One region of the Micromonospora sp. NPDC007220 genome, then DNA from elsewhere that is predicted to be linked to it. Evidence: riboswitches for the same ligand, from Rfam matches in the RefSeq annotation. Region 1 holds a riboswitch; each other region holds the start of a gene.

The links. A riboswitch is a leader RNA that binds a small molecule or an ion and turns the genes downstream of it on or off. The one in region 1 is predicted to bind cyclic di-AMP.
Region 2: it holds a riboswitch for cyclic di-AMP, as region 1 does, so the genes downstream of both, ABZ573_RS17680 (C39 family peptidase) here and ABZ573_RS02275 (hypothetical protein) in region 1, are expected to answer to the same signal.
Region 3: it holds a riboswitch for cyclic di-AMP, as region 1 does, so the genes downstream of both, ABZ573_RS06655 (hypothetical protein) here and ABZ573_RS02275 (hypothetical protein) in region 1, are expected to answer to the same signal.
Region 4: it holds a riboswitch for cyclic di-AMP, as region 1 does, so the genes downstream of both, ABZ573_RS16765 (NlpC/P60 family protein) here and ABZ573_RS02275 (hypothetical protein) in region 1, are expected to answer to the same signal.

Annotation. Positions count from the first base shown of each region.
Region 1 is NZ_JBEYEU010000001.1:450,518-454,792, reverse strand. Features, by position in the region: gene ABZ573_RS02290 (cation transporter) at 1-4, opposite strand, end outside; gene ABZ573_RS02285 (metal-sensitive transcriptional regulator) at 155-457, shown strand; gene ABZ573_RS02280 (YibE/F family protein) at 785-2,134, shown strand; cyclic di-AMP (ydaO/yuaA leader) riboswitch at 2,301-2,432, shown strand; gene ABZ573_RS02275 (hypothetical protein) at 2,436-3,452, shown strand; gene ABZ573_RS02270 (carbonic anhydrase) at 3,580-4,275, opposite strand, start outside.
Region 2 is NZ_JBEYEU010000008.1:150,239-154,513, reverse strand. Features, by position in the region: gene ABZ573_RS17685 (acyltransferase) at 1-1,236, shown strand, start outside; cyclic di-AMP (ydaO/yuaA leader) riboswitch at 1,555-1,695, shown strand; gene ABZ573_RS17680 (C39 family peptidase) at 1,923-2,768, shown strand; gene ABZ573_RS17675 (alpha/beta fold hydrolase) at 2,874-3,617, shown strand; gene ABZ573_RS17670 (CDP-glycerol glycerophosphotransferase family protein) at 3,685-4,275, opposite strand, start outside.
Region 3 is NZ_JBEYEU010000002.1:118,814-123,088, reverse strand. Features, by position in the region: gene ABZ573_RS06665 (AAA family ATPase) at 1-1,593, shown strand, start outside; gene ABZ573_RS06660 (cation diffusion facilitator family transporter) at 1,670-2,587, shown strand; cyclic di-AMP (ydaO/yuaA leader) riboswitch at 2,741-2,872, shown strand; gene ABZ573_RS06655 (hypothetical protein) at 2,886-3,971, shown strand; gene ABZ573_RS06650 (SRPBCC family protein) at 4,048-4,275, opposite strand, start outside.
Region 4 is NZ_JBEYEU010000007.1:233,764-238,038, reverse strand. Features, by position in the region: gene dcd (dCTP deaminase) at 1-223, shown strand, start outside; gene ABZ573_RS16765 (NlpC/P60 family protein) at 278-1,264, opposite strand; cyclic di-AMP (ydaO/yuaA leader) riboswitch at 1,331-1,464, opposite strand; gene ABZ573_RS16760 (peptidoglycan recognition family protein) at 1,703-3,727, shown strand; gene ABZ573_RS16755 (C40 family peptidase) at 3,807-4,275, opposite strand, start outside.

The sequences.
Region 1 (4,275 bases):
TCATCGAACTCTCCTCTCGCCGCCCCCAGCCTATACCCCCCAGGGGTACATCGGAGGCGGACCGGTGCCCGTGCCTTGTACCGGTACCCGGTGGGGGTATCCCGGCCAGGAACGAACGTACCATACCCCCGAGGGGTACGGTATCCTCGACCCCATGACCACACCGACGCCCACCCCGACCAGGGGTTACACCGCCAGCAAGGATCAGCTGCTCGCGCGGCTGCGCCGCGTCGAGGGGCAGGTCCGTGGCATCGAGAAGATGGTCGACGAGGATCGCTACTGCATCGACGTGCTCACCCAGATCTCCGCGATCCAGGCCGCCCTGGACAAGGTCGCGCTGGGCCTGCTCGACGGGCACGCCCGGCACTGCATGCGCGAGGGCGCGGCCGAGGGCCGCGCCGACGAGATGGCCACCGAGATGATGGCCGCCGTCGGCCGCCTGATGAAGCGCGGCTGACCCGTCCCGGCACCCGGCCCCGCGAGGCGCGGCCCCACGGCGACGCCACACCTCCGACACCACACCTCCGACACCACCCGCACGACCTGCGCCCGGATGCCGGGGTGGCTACCATTCGGCCGGTGGCCCTCCGGATTCCGCACCGCCCGCCCCGCGCGCCCCGCCGGGCGGCGGCACCGCCCGCCCGCGACCGGACGGGGGCCCAGGACCGCGGTACGTGACCGCACCGCCACGCGGAAGCGATCCCCGTCCCGGCCACGCGGCGACGGGTGAACCGACCGGCCCCGCCGGCACGTACCCCGCCCTGGATTCGTAGGGAGACACTCGATGGGCGCCGACCACACCCGTCCCGCTCCGTCCGCCCCGCCGAGGGTGCGGCGGATCCTCGTCGCGACGGTGGTGCCCCTCTTCGTCGCCACGCTGATCGCCGCCCTGGTGCTGTGGCCGTGGAACGCGCCCGACCCGGCGACCGGCACCGACGCGCCCCGCTACCACGGCACGGTGACCCGGGTGGTGACGGAGCCGTGCCCGCCCGCCCCGGAGACCCCGGAGGGGAGCCCCGACGCGCCACAGGGCCCCTGCGGCACGGTCACCGTACGGGTGCAGGACGGCCCCGACGCCGGCCAGCAGGTGGAGACGCCGGTGCCCGTGGGCCCCGGCGCGCCGACCGTCGCCGTGGACGACGAGATCATCCTGGTCGAGCTCACCGACCCCGCCGACCCCACGGCCAGCACCTACAACATCGCCGAGCACCAGCGCGGCAAGCCGCTGGTCTGGCTGGTGGCGCTCTTCGCGGCCGCCATCGTCGCCTTCGGGCGGTGGCGTGGGCTGGCCGCGCTGGGCGGCCTGGCGGCGAGCTTCGCCATCCTGCTGACCTTCGTGCTGCCGGGCATCAGCGCCGGGAACCCGCCCCTGCTGGTCGCGGTCGTCGGCGCCGCTCTGATCATGTTCGTGGTGCTCTACCTGACCCACGGCGTGACGGCGCAGACCTCGGTCGCCGTGCTCGGCACGCTGGGCAGCCTGGTGCTGACCGGTGTCCTCGGCACGATCGCCACCGCCGCGACCCACCTGACCGGGTTCGGCTCCGAGGACGCCACCACGCTGTCGATGTACCAGGCCGACGTCGACCTGCACGGGCTGCTGCTGGCCGGGATCATCATCGGCTCCCTCGGCGTGCTGGACGACGTCACGGTGACCCAGGCCGCCACGGTCACCGAGCTGGCGCACGCCAACCCCGGGCTGTCCCGGACGCAGCTCTACCGGGCGGCGACCCGGGTCGGCCGGGCGCACATCGCCTCGACGGTGAACACCATCGTGCTGGCGTACGCCGGCGCCTCGCTGCCGGTGCTGCTCCTGCTGACCGCCGACTCGCGGGCGGTGACCCAACTTCTCACCAGCGAGTTCCTCGCCCAGGAGATCGTCCGCAGCGCGGTCGCCACCCTGGGTCTGATCGCCGCCGTGCCGCTGACCACCGCGCTGGCGGCCCTGGTGACCACGGCCGGCCGACGCGGCGGGGACGCGACCGACCACGCCGCCACCGCGCCCGCGCCGACGCCCCGGCCGGCCACCGACCGGTCCGAGGCGCTGGAGGCCCTCAGCGGGCCGCGCGGGGACACGCCGTCCGCCGCTCCCGCCGGATGGCCCGATGGGCACAGAAGTACGGACACCGCATGGTGACGCTCCTCAGCGTGACCGAACAGGACGTTCGTCCTGATAAATGCGTCACTGGTCACCGTCCGCCATTACGAAATAACGCATTTAGTCGGCTTAGGGACGTAGATCCCCGGGAGCGTTCTCGGGTAACCTCGCTGCCGGTCACCGCCGAAGGCGCGCAGCGGCGCCTGCGGTGCCGCCGCCCAATCGCCGCGAGGCGAACCGGGGACCCAGGTACGTGGGGTGAATCCGCGACAGCGGTAGGGGCCACTTCCGCCCCGAACCCGTCAGCTAACCCGGTCGGCGGTCGACGGAAGGGAAAACTGTGACGGCACCCCTACGCCGCTGGCTGACGCCCGTGGTGGCCGTACTCGCCGCTCTGGCGGTCTTCGCCGGGCCTCTCCCGGCGGCGGCCGCGCCCACCCCGCCCAAGCCCTCCGGGCACGGGGACGACGAGCCCAAGCTGCTCGACGACCTCATCGAGGCCCGGAACCGGTCCTACGTGCAGGCCAAGGCGAAGCTGGCGAAGTCGAAGAAGCGCCAGCTCGAACTGGCCCTGGAGGTCTCCCGGGCGCAGGCCGAACTGAACGCGCTGGCTCCCCAGGTCAGCCAGATCGCCGCCCAGTCCTACCGCACCGGGCGGATCGGCGCGGTGTCCATGCTGCTGGACACTGCCAGCCCCGACTCGTTCGTCAAGCGCGCCGCCGCCCTCGACGAGCTCAACCTGGTCAACTCCAAGAAGCTCGCCGAGGTGAACGCGGTCAAGGACCGCGCCGAGCAGGCCAAGCTGGCGCTCGACACCGAGGTCCGCGAACAGCAGAAGCTGACGAACGAGATGGCGCGCGGCAAGCGGGAGGCGGAGAAGGCGCTCGCGCTGGTCGGCGGCAGAGGGCTGACCAGCGGCAAGGTGGTCGCCACCTCGCCGGTGGCGAAGATCGCGCCGGGGCGGGCGGCCGACGGCGACTGGACGCCGCTGTCACCCACCGAGGCCGACCCCACCACCTCCGGCCGCATCACCGCGCGCACCCTGCACATGTACAAGGAGGTCAAGCGAGCCGGCTTCAACCGGTTCGTCGGCTGTTACCGCCCCGGCGGGCCGTACGAGCACCCGAAGGGCCGGGCCTGCGACTGGTCGCTGCAGAAGAGCGGCTTCTCCCCCTGGCACAACGACGACACCTACATGTACGGCAACAACCTGACCGCGTTCCTGGTCCGCAACGCCGACCGGCTCGGCGTCTACTACGTGATCTGGAACAGACAGATCTGGTTCCCGGCGACGGGCTGGAGCTCCTACAGCGGTCCGTCGAACCACACCGACCACGTCCACGTGTCCCTCTGGTAGGCACGCACGCGCGCGGCACAGCCGAGAGCGCGGACAGGGCCGCCCCGCCGAACGCGGGGCGGCCCTGTTTCGTCGTACGGACCCGCCCGCCAGGGCGGTGACGGGCGGGCGGTGGGTGGATGGTTGTTCAGGCGAGCGCGGCGCTGGCCGCCGCCTCCGGCGCGTCGGCCGCAGCGGCGGGCACCTCGGCCACCGTCCGCACCTCGCCGGCGGTCAGCCGGTACGACATGCCGACCACCCCGCAACGGCCGGCGGCCACCTCCGCGGCGAGGACGGCGGAGCGGCCCAGCATCGCCTCGACGGTGTGCGCGATGTGGATGTCGACGATCCCGTCGATGTCGTCCACGCCCTCGGCGGCGGCCCGGCGCAGGCTGGGCACCACGGCGTCCACCACGGCGCACAGGTGCCCGACCGGCGGGGTGCCAGTGGCGGCCGCCGTACGCGCCGCCTGGACGGCCCCGCAGGAGTCGTGCCCGAGCACCACCACCAGCGGCGTGCCCAGGACCGTGACGGCGTACTCCACGCTGCCCAGCACCTCGGGACCGATGGTGTGCCCGGCGGTGCGGACCACGAAGAGGTCACCGAGGCCGCGGTCGAAGATGATCTCGGCGGCGAGCCGGGAGTCGGAGCAACCGACGATCACCGCGAAGGGGTGCTGCCCGTCGGCGACCGCGGCGCGGTGCCCGGCGTCCTGGTTGGGGTGGCGCGGGGCGCCGGTCACGAACCGCCGGTTACCGGCGTGCAGCTCGGCGAGCGCCTGCTCGGGACTCGCGGGGACGGCGAACGCGGTGCCGACGTCGGCCGGGGTCCCGCCCGTGGCCGG
Region 2 (4,275 bases), on a different contig from region 1:
AACGACGCCGCGACCGTCGCGCCCGCCGCCCGGCCCGCGTCCCCGGCCAGCCGCCTGCCGTCGCTGACCGGGCTGCGCTGGGTCGCCGCCCTGCTCGTCTTCGGGTTCCACGTCGCGACGATGGGCATCATCGCCGAGCCCGGCCAGAAGGCCGTCGTGGACTGGGCCTTCGCACTCGGGCTGTCGGGCGTGCAGTTCTTCTTCATCCTCAGCGGCTTCGTGCTGGTCTGGTCGGCCCGACCCACCGACACCCGTCGGGCGTTCTGGCGGCGCCGGGTGGCCAAGATCTGGCCGAGCCACGTGGTGCTGTGGGTGGCGGCCCTGGCGGTCGCGGCCTGGTTCGCCGACCCCGTGGACCGGTTCGTCGCGGTGGAGAACCTGTTCCTCCTCCAGGCGTGGGACCCGCGGCCGGGCCACTTCTACAGCATCAACACGGTCAGCTGGTCGCTGTCCTGCGAGTTCTTCTTCTACCTCTGCCTGCCGTTGGCGCTGCCGCTGATCCGCCGGGCCCGACCGTGGGCCCTGTGGGCCGTCGTGGTCGCGGTGCCGCTGCTCATCCTGGCGCTCTGGCCGGCCCAGGCGCTGGTGCCCGAGGAGAGCCGCTGGTGGTTCACCCAGATCTTCCCGCCGGTGCGGTCGCTGGAGTTCTGGATGGGCGTCGCCGCCGCCGAGCTGATGCGGCGTGGCCGGTGGCGCGGGCCGGGCCTGCCGCTGGCCAGCCTGCTCTTCGTGGCGACCTGGGTGGTCGCCGCGCAGTGGGTCCGCGCCGAACTGTGGGCGGCGCTGCTCTCGGTGGCGTACATCCTGGTCATCGCCGCGGCGGCGGACGCGGACGTGCGCGGGCGGCGCTCGCCGTGGCGGTCCCGGCCGATGATCTGGCTGGGCGAGGTCTCCTTCGCCTTCTATCTGGTGCACGTCCTCGTGATGATCACCGTCCTGCGGCTCACCGGCGACTGGGGCGTCGGCTTCACCGGCTGGTGGGGGCTGGCGGTGGTGCTCGGCTTCCTGCTGGTCAACCTGGCCCTGGCCGGCCTGTTGCACCGTCTCGTCGAGACGCCGATGATGCGGCTGCTCACCCCGCGCAGGCCGGTCCGGGCGCCGCGGGACGGGGACGGCGCCGGGAAGGACCCCGGCGGCCCCGGGGCGACGCCGGGGGATCGGGGCAACGCCGTGCCGCGCCCCCGGGCCGCCGACCCGCAGGACGACCACCGACCGACGTACGCCGACTCGCGCTGAGCGCCCCGGCGGCCGGAGTGTCCGCCGAGGAAGTCCCGACCGTTTCGGTGACGCCGGTCACCACTTCGGCGAACCGGTCATCGGGCGCGTACCGGTCGAATCCTGCCGGGGTTTCGGCGCCGATGTCCGCCACTTGTCCCGTTGTCGCCCGGAGGTGCGCGCAGAAACGGTCGTCCCATTGAGTCGCGTCAGTGGCGAAGTGCCCGCAAAAATTGTCTGCCGATCAAGGTTTAGGCAGGTGGGACGGGGTTGGCAGGGCGCGGACCGGCCAGTAATGTCGGCGCGTCCGGTGCGGTACCCGATCGCCAGAGGCGACGCCGCGCCGACCCGCCTAATCGTGAACGACGAACCGGGGACCCAGTGCTCGTTGGGGTGAATCCGTGGGCCGTGGGCCCGTGGTAGGGCGTTCTTCCCGCCCGAATCCGTCAGCTAACCCGGTCGGCGGTGTCGGAAGGAGTTCCATCTTCATGCCACACCCGTACACCCCTCGGCTGTGCCGCCGTCTCCACGGCGCCGCGGTGACCGCGCTCGTCCGCCCGCAGGTCATGAGCTGACCCACCGGTCACCGTCCGTCGCCCGGCGTCCCGGGCGCACCCCTGAGTGGCCCACCACCCGCCCGGACGCCCGTCCGCGCGGTCGGTCCGCCCTGCCCTCGGCGCGGACCGACGGCCGCTCACCCCGAGCCCGTGGAGGAAACCGTGAAGCACCACCTCAAGCGACAGCTGCGTCGCCTCACGTCCGAGCGTCCGTACCAGTTGGCCGCCGCGTCCGCCGCGGCGCTCGTGCTGGCGTCGGGCACGGGCGCGCTGCTGGCCGGAGCCGACGAGGCCCCCGCCGCCGCGCAGGCCCCGGTGGCCGCGACCGAACTGCGGGACGACGCGTCGGCCTCGCGCAGCCAGGCCCGGGTCGCGCCCGCCCCGTCCAGCGCCGCCCCGGCCGCGTCCAGCGCCGCCCCGTCGGCCAGCGCGTCCAGCGCCGCCCCGGACCCGGACCTGACCCGCAAGCCGGAGCCGCCGAAGCCTCCGGCCGCCAAGAGCCTGGACTACGACTACCAGGCCCAGACCACCTTCTACAACTGTGGTCCGGCGGCCGTCCGGCACGCCCTCAGCGCCGCCGGCATCGCGCGCAGCCAGGACGCCCTCGGTGCCCAGTTGGGCACCGACCAGATGGGCACCGACTCGGCCCAGGACACCACCCGCGTGCTGAACGCGACGGTGAAGGGCGACCCGTACCGGACCCGGATGATCCCCGGTGGCGCCGCCACCCCGGCCCAGATGGACCGGCTCCAGGCCGACGTCGTCGCGGCCATCACCGACGGGCGGGGCGTCGTGGTCAACGTCGCCGGCAGCGCCACGGACACCGACGGCGGCTGGCACTCCTTCCCCGGCGGCCACTACATCGCGGTGGTCGGCTACCAGGACGAGGGGCGGCTGGTGAAGATCGCCGACTCGGCGAACCCGGCGACCGCGTCGTACTGGATCAGCACCATCGCCCTGGCGAACTGGGCCGCCACCCGCGGCTACTCCGCCTGAGCGACGCCGTCGGGCGTCGGCTCCCCACCCGGGGGGTCGGCGCCCGATGTCGTGTCCGGGTCACGGCCCTCGCCCGCGGCGTCCGACGGGTGGCACACTGCGCCCATGGTCGATGAGTCGGGTGAGCGGGACGGCCGGCGGGTGCTTCTGCTGCTGCACGGCATGGGCGCGACCGGCGACGTGTGGCTGCCCTGGGCGCCGCTGCTGGAGCGTCGGTGGGTGGGGCGGTGGCTGGCGCCCGACCTCGCCGGCCACGGCTGGTCGCCGCCGTTGCCGGAGTACTCCTTCCCGGGGCTGGCCGCGCGGATCGGCGCGGGGCTCGCGGCGGGGGACCGGCTCGTCGTGCTGGGGCACTCCCTCGGCGGGGTGGTCGGGCTGGCGCTGGCCGCCCGGGGCGCCGGGCTGCCCGTCGACGCCGTCGTCGGGCTCGGCATCAAGGCCGTCTGGTCGCCGGCGGAGCTGGCCAAGGCGGGTGAGCTGGCGGCCCGGCCGGTGACCTGGTTCGCCAGCCGGGACGAGGCGGCCCGCCGCTACCTGCGGGTGGCCGGCCTGACCGGGCTCTTCGCCCCGGAGCACCCCGTCGTGGAGGCGGGGCTGCGGCAGGTCGACGGCCGCTGGCGGCTGGCGATGGACCCGGCCGCGTTCGGCGTGGGCGCGCCGGACCTGCCCGCCCTGCTGGCGGCGACCGACGTGCCCGTGCTGCTGGCCCGCGGCGAGCACGACCCCATGGTCACCGACGCCCAGCTCACGGAGCTGGGGGTGCCGGTCGCCACCCTGCCCGGCCTCGGGCACAACGCCCACGTCGAGGCCCCCGAAGCGGTCCTGGACCTCGTCGAGCCGTACCGCTGACGGTGCCCCGCGAACGGCCCGACCCGGAGATCCGCCGTCGCGACCGGTGTGCCTCCCGAACGGTGCGTCAGGTGGCGGGGGAGAGGGTCGCCTCGTCCGGGTCGAGCGGCAGGCCGGTCGCGCCGCCCGTGCGCGGGGCGGGCGTCTTCCAGCCCTCGTCGAGCTGGCGCCGTGCGGCCTCCAGGAACGCCTCGGCGTACGACTCGGCGGGGAAGTCGCCCAGGTAGCGGCTCCGGGTGACCCACCGCGCCGAGGCCAGCGGATCGGTGTCCAGCAGCGCGGTCAGCACCTCGTCCACGTTCGCCATGTCGCGCCGCAGCACGTAGCCCGACCCGGCGAGCGGGAACTGCTCGGGGAACCGGTCGCCGGAGTCCACCATGTCGGTCACCGCGTACGGCTTGCCGGAGTAGAGGTAGTCGGAGATCACCCCGGACACGTCGGAGACCAGCGCGTCCGAGCGGTTCACGCACTCGGTCAGGGTCAGCTCCCGGCTGGCGGCGGCCCCGAAGACGTGCTGCCGGCCGCTGCGGGCCCGGTCCGCGGCCAGCAGTTCGGTGAGCCGGCCCAGCTGCCGGGCGGAGGCCGGGTTCTGCGAGGTGTACGGGTGGGCCCGCAGGATCACCGTCGCGCCCCGGTCGAGCAGCCGGCGCAGCAGCGT
Region 3 (4,275 bases), on a different contig from region 1:
ATGCGGGACATCGTCGCCACCATCCAGCGGGAGCAGGACGAGGCCATCCGCTCCCCCGGCTCGGGCGTGACGATCGTGTCCGGCGGCCCGGGCACCGGGAAGACGGCCGTCGCCCTGCACCGGGCCGCGTACCTGCTCTATTCCGACCGCAGCCGGTTCGCCGGCGGCGGCATCCTGGTGGTGGGCCCGTCCTCGGTCTTCGTCGAGTACATCGCCTCGGTGCTGCCCTCGCTCGGCGAGGACACCGCCACCCTGCACTCGCTGGGCACGCTCTTCGCGGGCCTGACCGCCACCCGCACCGATCCGCCGGCGGTGGCGGCGGTGAAGGGTTCGCTGCGGATGCGGCGGGTGCTGGAGCGGGCGGTCCGGGACGCGGTGCCGGGCGGCCCGACCGAGCTGCGCCTGCTCTATCGGGGCGAGCTGCTCCGGCTGGAGCGCCGCGAGCTGGACGGCATCCGGGACCGGGCGATGCCCCGGGGCGCCCGCCGCAACGAGGTGCGCCGGGCCGGCTTCGACGGGGTCTTCGCGGCGCTGTGGGCGCAGGCCCGCAGGTTGGGCGTGGGCCGGCTGCCCGAGCAGCGCGCGTTCGAGGACGAGATCGCCGAGCGGCCGGAGTTCCGGGAGTTCCTGAAGGCGTGGTGGCCCCGGCTGCACCCCCGGCACGTGCTGGGCTGGCTGGCCCGTCCGGACCGGCTGCACCGCTACGCCGAGGGGATCCTCTCCCGCGCCGAGATCCGGCTGCTGACCGACGCGTACGGCAGCCTCGACGCCGCCGGGCTGACGATCGCCGACATCGCGCTGCTCGACGAGCTGGACGCGCTGCTCGGCAAGCCGATGAAGCCCGCCCGGGCGAAGCGGGACCCGTTCCAGCTGGCCGGCGGGGTCCGCGAGCTGAGCACCTTCGCCGACCGGCAGCGCGCCGCCCGCGAGGCGGCGCGGGAACGCCCGGACGACTACCGGGAGTACGCGCACGTGGTGGTCGACGAGTCGCAGGACGTCTCGCCGATGCAGTGGCGCATGATCGGCCGGCGGGGCCGGCTGGCCTCGTGGACGGTGGTGGGCGATCCGGCGCAGACGGCGTGGACGGGGGATCCGGAGGAGCTGAACCGGGCCCGGGACCAGGCGTTGGGCCGGCGCAAGCGGCACCACTTCACCCTCACCACGAACTACCGCAACTCGGCGGAGATCTTCGCGGTGGCGGCGGCCGAGATCCGCCGGCTGCACCCGGACCTGCCGCTGCCCCGGGCGGTGCGCTCCACCGGCGTCGACCCGGTCGCGCTGTCGGTGCCGCCGGCGGAGCTGGAGAGCGCCGTCGTGGCGGCGGCCGACGCGCTGCTCGCCGAGGTCGAGGGCACGGTCGGGGTGATCACGCCGGTGCCGCGCCGCGACGAGGTGGCCGGCTGGCTGGGCGGGCTCGGCACGCCGCGTTTGCAGGTGGTGACCAGCCTGGAGGCCAAGGGCATGGAGTACGACGGGGTCGTCCTCGTCGCTCCGGGCGAGATCCGGGCCGACCCGGGGTCGGGGGTGCGGACGCTCTACGTGGCGCTGTCCCGGGCCACCCAGCGGCTGACCACCGTCGACCCGATCGGCTGAGCCGCCGTTACTTGCATACATAGCGATGTGAGCATAGATTGAACGCGAATCCGGACGCCTGACGGAGGGTGGGCGCGTGGGCGCAGGTCATGACCACCATCACGGGTCGGTGGCGAATGCCGCGCACCGCCACCGGGGCCGGCTCTGGGCGGCGTTCGGGCTGCTCGCCGGCCTCATGGTGGTGGAGGCGGTGGCGGCCTTCCGCACGGGCTCGCTGGCCCTGCTGAGCGACGCCGGGCACATGTTCACCGACGTGCTCGGCATCGGCATGGCGCTCGCGGCGATCGCCGCCACCCGGCGGGCGGGCGCCGACCCGCAACGCACCTTCGGCCTCTACCGGCTGGAGGTGCTGGCCGCACTGGCCAACGCCATGCTGCTCTCCGGCGTCGCGGTCTACGTCGTGATCGAGGCGGTGCGCCGCTTCGGCGACCCGCCGGAGGTGCTGGCCGGCCCGATGCTGGTGGTCGCCGTGCTCGGCCTGCTCGCCAACATCGGCGCCTTCGCGCTGCTGCGCTCCGGGGCGAAGGAGAGCATCAACGTCCACGGCGCGTACCTGGAGGTGCTCGGCGACCTGCTGGGGTCACTCGGCGTGATCGGGGCCGCGCTGCTGATCGCCACCACCGGCTGGTGGTGGGCGGACCCGCTGGTGGCGGTCGCGATCGGGGTGTTCATCCTGCCGCGCACCTGGCGGCTCGGGCGGGCCGCGCTGCGCATCCTGGTGCAGGCCGCGCCGGAGCACCTCCAGGTGACCGCGGTGCACGACCGGCTGGCCGCCGTGCCCGGCGTCGCCGAGGTGCACGACCTGCACGTCTGGACGCTCACCTCCGGCATGGAGGTGGCCTCGGCGCACCTGACCATGGCACCCGGCGCGGAGGTCGGCGCGGTGCTGGGCGCCGCCCGGGCCGCGCTGCACGACGACTTCCACATCGAGCACGCCACGTTGCAGATCGAGCCCGGAGCGTCGCGCGGGGCCTGCGGGTCGGTTGAGTGGTAATGAGGACAACCTTAAATCTGGGAGAGTATTGTGCGCTTATGCCGGATTTGACTGCTAGTGGACGTACACCCTCCGTCACCTGCGCTGCATCAGTCACACCGGCACCGGTAGGCTCGGCTTCGGCCTCCGCCAGGCGGCACCCACCGGTGCCGGCGGTGGCCGCCGCCTAATCGCCCGGCGGGGCGAACCGGGGAACCATGTTCGTGGGGTGCATCCGCGTCAGCGGTAGGGATCTTCCGTCCCGAACCCGTCAGCTAACCCGGTCGGCGGCTGACGGAAGGACACGTGAATGCCAGTGATGGCACCTGTACGACGACCTGCCGCCCGGACGGCGGCCCTGATCGCCACGATGCTCGCCCTCGGCGCCGCGGTGGCCCCGGTCACCGCCGCCCCGGCGGCGGCCGCCACCCGGGCCGGCCTGCTCGCCGCGGCCCCCGGCCAGGACGAGGAGGGCGGCACCCCCGCCCTGCGGGCCCAGTTGGAGGCCGCCAGCAAGGGCTACCTCGACGCCAAGCGCGCCCTCGACACGTCGGCCAAGCGGCAACAGCAGCTCGCCGCGCAGCTCAAGACCACCGAGGTCGAGCTGGCCGCGCACACCGCCAAGGTCGGCGAGATCGCGGGGGCGGCCTACCGCACCGGCCGGCTCAGCGTGGCGTCCGCCCTGCTCAACAGCAGCTCGCCGGACGGCTTCATGGACCGCGCCGCCGCCCTCGACGCGGTGGCCGCCAAGGAGGACCGGGCCCTGCGCGAACTCCAGGAGACCCGAGACCAGGCCACCCGCACCAAGCTCGCCCTGGACGGCGAGATCCGGGAGCAGCGCAAGCAGGTCACCGTGATGGCCAAGCGCAAGGAGCAGGCCGAGCGGGCGTTGACGGTCGCCAACCGCGAGCAGCAGCAACAGCGGCAGCAGTCCACGGGGGCGGGCACCTCGCCGGGCGGCACCTCCAGCAAGACGGCGAAGGCGGCCCCGCGCAACTCCGACGGCTCCTGGCCGCGCGAGTCGTGCAGCGTCAACGACCCCACCCCCGCCAACGGCTGCATCACCCCGCGCACCCTGCACGCGCTCAACCAGGCCAAGGCGGCGGGCTTCACCCGCTACGTCTCCTGCTACCGCCCCGGCGGCTCGGGCGAACACCCGAAGGGCCGGGCCTGCGACTTCGCGGCCCAGAAGGGCGGCTTCGGCGGCGACGCCACCGGCGGCGACCGGACGTACGGCAACAACCTGTCGGCGTACTTCGTGCGCAACGCCGACCGGCTCGCCGTGCTCTACGTGATCTGGTACAGGCAGATCTGGCTGCCCAGCAGCGGATGGAAGTCGTACAGCGGGGCCAACGGCGACCCGTCCAGCGACCACACCAACCACGTGCACCTGTCGGTCTACTGACGTCCGCACCCCGGTGCCCCGCCCGTCGCGGGACACCGGGGGCGCGACGGCCACCCCGGCCGGGACCGTCCGGCGGTCAGTCGGCCGGCGACCCGGGCGGGATCGTGTCGAGGGCCACGGCGAGGCGGGCGGCCAGCCCGAGGTGGGCGGCGCGGGCCTGGCGGAACGCGTAGCCGAAGAGCGGCGCGGGCGCGGCGAGGGTGATCTCGACCTCGATGCGGACCACGCCGTCGGGCTCCGCCCGCAGCCGGGTGTGGTTGCGCACCGTGGTGGCAGGCCACTGCCGGGCCACGGTGACGATCTC
Region 4 (4,275 bases), on a different contig from region 1:
CCCGGGCTTCTCCGGTCACGTGACCCTCGAACTGTCCAACGTCGCCAATCTGCCGATCACCCTCTGGCCGGGCATGAAGATCGGTCAGCTCTGCATCTTCCGGCTCTCGTCGCCGGCGCAGCACCCGTACGGCTCGGCCGTCTACGGCTCGCGCTACCAGGGGCAGCGCGGCCCGACCCCGAGCCGCTCCTGGCAGCACTGGCGCACCTGGCCCACCCGCTGACCCGACCTGCGTGCCTGCGGAGGGCCCCCGCCGGGCAGGGACCCTCCGCGTGCCTCAGCCGGGTCGGCCGTAGCTGTGGATCGGGCCGTCGTCGACCTTCTTCATCTTGATCGGCACCCCGGCGCGGGAGGCGTGCACCACCCAGCCCCCGCCGACGTACATGCCGACGTGGTGCAGGTCGCTGTAGTAGAAGACGAGGTCGCCCGGGCGCAGCTCGCCCCGGCTCACGGACGCCGTGGCCCGGCGCTGCTGCGCGGCGTTGTGCGGCAGCGACACCCCCGCCTTCGCCCAGGCGGCGAGCATCAGGCCGGAGCAGTCGTACGAGTTCGGCCCCTCGGCGCCCCAGACGTAGGGCTTGCCGATCTGCGCGCAGGCGAACTTCACGGCGGTGCCGGCCGGGCCGCCGGGATAGCCGGCCGGGCAGGGGGCGGGACGCAGCGGCCCGCCGCCGCCGTTGCCGTAGACCCGCAGCCGTAGCTTCTGCAACCGGTCGATCTCGGCGTTGATCTGCTTCTTCTTCGCCGCGAGCTGGGCCTCGGTGCGGCTGAGCTGGACGACCATCTCGTCCAGCGGCGCCTTCTTGGCGGCCAGCCGGTCGCGCAACTCGGCGACCTGCCGCACGTCCTGCTGCTGGTGCTGGGCGAACTGGTCGAGCAGTTCGAGCTGCCCGATCATCTCGCTCGGCGAGCGGCTGCCCAGCAGGGCGTTGACGGCGGAGACGTTCTCGCCCTTGTAGGCGCGGGCTGCCAGCGCGCCGACCTTCTCCATCGCCTGGTCGACCTGCTTCTCCAGCGGCCCGATCTGCGCGGCGAGCGCGTCGGCCTGCTTCCGCCTGGCGGCCAGGTCCTGGCGGGTGGCGTTGTGCCGTTCGATGATCGGTTCGAGCTTGTTCCAGTCCTCGTCGATCTGCCGCTCGATCTCGGCGACCGTCGGTTCGGCGTGGGCCGCCGTGGCGCCGCCGGTCAGGACGACGGCGAACGCGGCCAGGGCGGCGAGGGCGGTGGTGCAGCGGTACCAGCGTGGGCGCGGCGCAGCCGTCACCGGGTCGACGAGGGCCGACCGGGCCGACGGTGGCCGCGGGGCATGGTGTGCCACCGGGCTTCGTACTCCTTCTTCCGTACCGCCTACCGGGTTAGCTGACGGGTTCGGGCGGGAAGGGGCGCCCTACCGCAGGACTGCGGATTCACCCCGGGGAACCTGGGTCCCCGGCTCGCTCGGGAGCGACTCGGCGGTGTCGGACCGTCACCGCCCTGGTTGGACGGAATGTCACCGGCCGACGAATGACCAGAGTAGAGACGACCGTTATCGATCCGCAACCCTACGGGCAGTGACACTCCGTACCCACCCGGATCGGGCGGATCCGCAACCCGGGCGACGAAGATTTTCTTCCTTCTGAAGTGTCTGACGGAAAGGTATTGACCAGAGGCGGCGGGCGGGGCGAAGGTGACCCCACCTTTGCCCGTCCGAACTGGGGGTCTGATGCACCTGTCAGCGACATCGAGGAGCAGACGCGTCCTGCTGGCCGCCGCCGTGGCCGCCGCCATGGCGGCGACGCCGCTCACCGCCGCCGGATCCGCCGCCGCGGCAGCGCCGGTGAACGACCGGCAGCAGCAGTACGCCGCCGCGGCCGCCGAGTACGGCGTACCGGAGAGCGTCCTGCTCGGGGTCTCCTACCTGCAGTCCCGCTGGGACACCAACGCCGGCACGCCGAGCACCAGCGGCGGCTACGGACCGATGCACCTCACCGACGCCGAGCACGTCACCGCCCTCGCCGGCGGCACGCACCACGACGAGGGCACCGAGGACCCGCGCGGCGACGACTCCCGCCCGTCCCTGGCCGAGGCGGGCGAGCCGCCGGCCGCCACGCCGCCCGCCGAGGCCGCGCTGCGGACCGTCGACGCCGCCGCCGAGTTGACCGGCGCCAGCGAGGAGTCGCTGCGGACGGACGTCACGGCGAACATCCGGGGCGGCGCGGCGCTGCTGGCCGCGTACCAGAAGGAGATCGGCGCCCCGGTCGGCGCCGGCACCGACCCGGCGGCCTGGTACGGCGCGGTGGCCCGGTACTCCGGCGCGGACAGCGCCGACGCCGCGGCGGCCTTCGCCAACGAGGTGTACGCCACCATCGCCACGGGCGACAGCCGGGTGACCGACGACGGGCAGCGGGTCACGCTGGCCGGCCGGGCGGTCCAGCCGGACCGCTCCTGGCTGGACCGGCTGCGCCTGCGCAAGCTCGCCCGGCCGGACGGGCTGGAGTGCCCGAGCGACATCTCCTGCGAGTGGATCCCGGCGCCGTACGAGAACTACGGCCCCACCCTGGGCGACTACGGCAACCACGACCTGGGCAACCGTCCCACCCAGCAGAAGATCGAGTACATCGTCATCCACGACACCGAGGGCTACTTCGGCCCCAGCGTCAACCTGGTCAAGGACCCGAAGCGGGTGGGTTGGCACTACACCCTGCGCTCGGTGGACGGGCACATCGCCCAGCACATCAAGACCAAGAACGTCGGCTGGCACGCCGGCAACTGGTACGTGAACTCCAAGTCCATCGGCCTGGAGCACGAGGGCTTCGCCGGGCACGGCACCTGGTACACCGAGGCGATGTACCGCACCTCCGCCAAGCTGGTCCGCCACCTGGCGCGGGCGTACAACATCCCGCTGGACCGCAACCACATCATCGGGCACGACAACGTCCCCGGCACCGTCGCCGCGAACGTGCGCGGCATGCACTGGGACCCGGGACCGTACTGGAACTGGTCGCACTACTTCGACCTGCTCAAGGCGCCGTTCAAGTCGACCGGCACGCACCGGACCGGGCTGGTCACCATCGACCCGGACTTCGCCACCAACCAGCCGCCCTTCACCGGCTGCAACCGGCAGCCCCCGGGCGTGCCGAACCCGCCCCCGGCGACGGCCCCCTGCCCGCTGCGCGGCTCCTCCGCGCTGTTCCTGCACAACGCGCCGAGCCACGACGCGCCACTGCTGAACGACATCGCGCTGCGGCCCGACGGCACCCCGAACACCACGTACGTCTCCGACCACGGCGCCCGGGTCTCGGCCGGACAGACGTACGCGCTTGCCGAGGTGCAGGGCGACTGGACCGCGATCTGGTACCTCGGCCAGAAGGGGTGGTTCCACAACCCGGCCGCCAAGCCGACGGCGAAGTGGACCGTCGGGTTCGTGGTGACCCCGAAGGCCGGTAAGGCCACCATCCCGGTGTACGGCCGGGCCTACCCGGAGCAGGCCGCGTACCCGGAGGGCGTGCCGTACCAGGCGATCTCGCCGCTGCAGTACACGCTCTCGGCCGGCCAGCGGTACGCCGTCGGCAACCTGCTCCCCGGCGAGTACTACCGGGCCACCACGTTCGACGGCTCCGCTCCCCACGACCAGACGGTCGTCCGGGGCGACAACAGGTACGTGCAGGTCCAGTTCGGTCACCGGATCATGTACGTCAACCTGGACGACGTGAACCTGGTGCCGTCCCCGCTGGGCGCGCCCCGCTGATCCCACCGCACGACGAGGGCCCCCGGTCGATCCGACCGGGGGCCCTCGTGTCGTTGCGGGTGCGGGACGAGCTGGCCCGTCAGGGCCGGCGGAACCCGGCCACCGGCATCGTGTTGATGCTGGAGACGTTTACCGGTTTGCCGGCCCGCGGCGCGTGCACCATCTTGTCGTTGCCGAGGTAGAGGCCGACGTGACTCAGGTCGGACTTGAAGAAGACCAGGTCACCCGGGCGCGCCTCGGAGCGTGGGATGGCCTTGCCCTCGTTCCACTGCGCACCCGTGAAGTGCGTCAGGTGGACCCCCGCCGCCTTGTAGGCGTACTGGGTGAGGCCGGAGCAGTCGAACGAGTTCGGGCCGGTGGCACCCCAGACGTACGGGTCGCCGACCTGCGCGCAGGCGGTCCGGATCGCGGTGCGGGCCTTCTCGCTGACCACCCCGTTGATGGTCGGGCACTTCTCCGTCTTGACCGTCGTCACCGGCATCGACGCCTCGAGCTTCTTGATGTCGGCGTCGATCTGCTTCTTCTTCGCGGCCAGGTCGTTCTGCTGC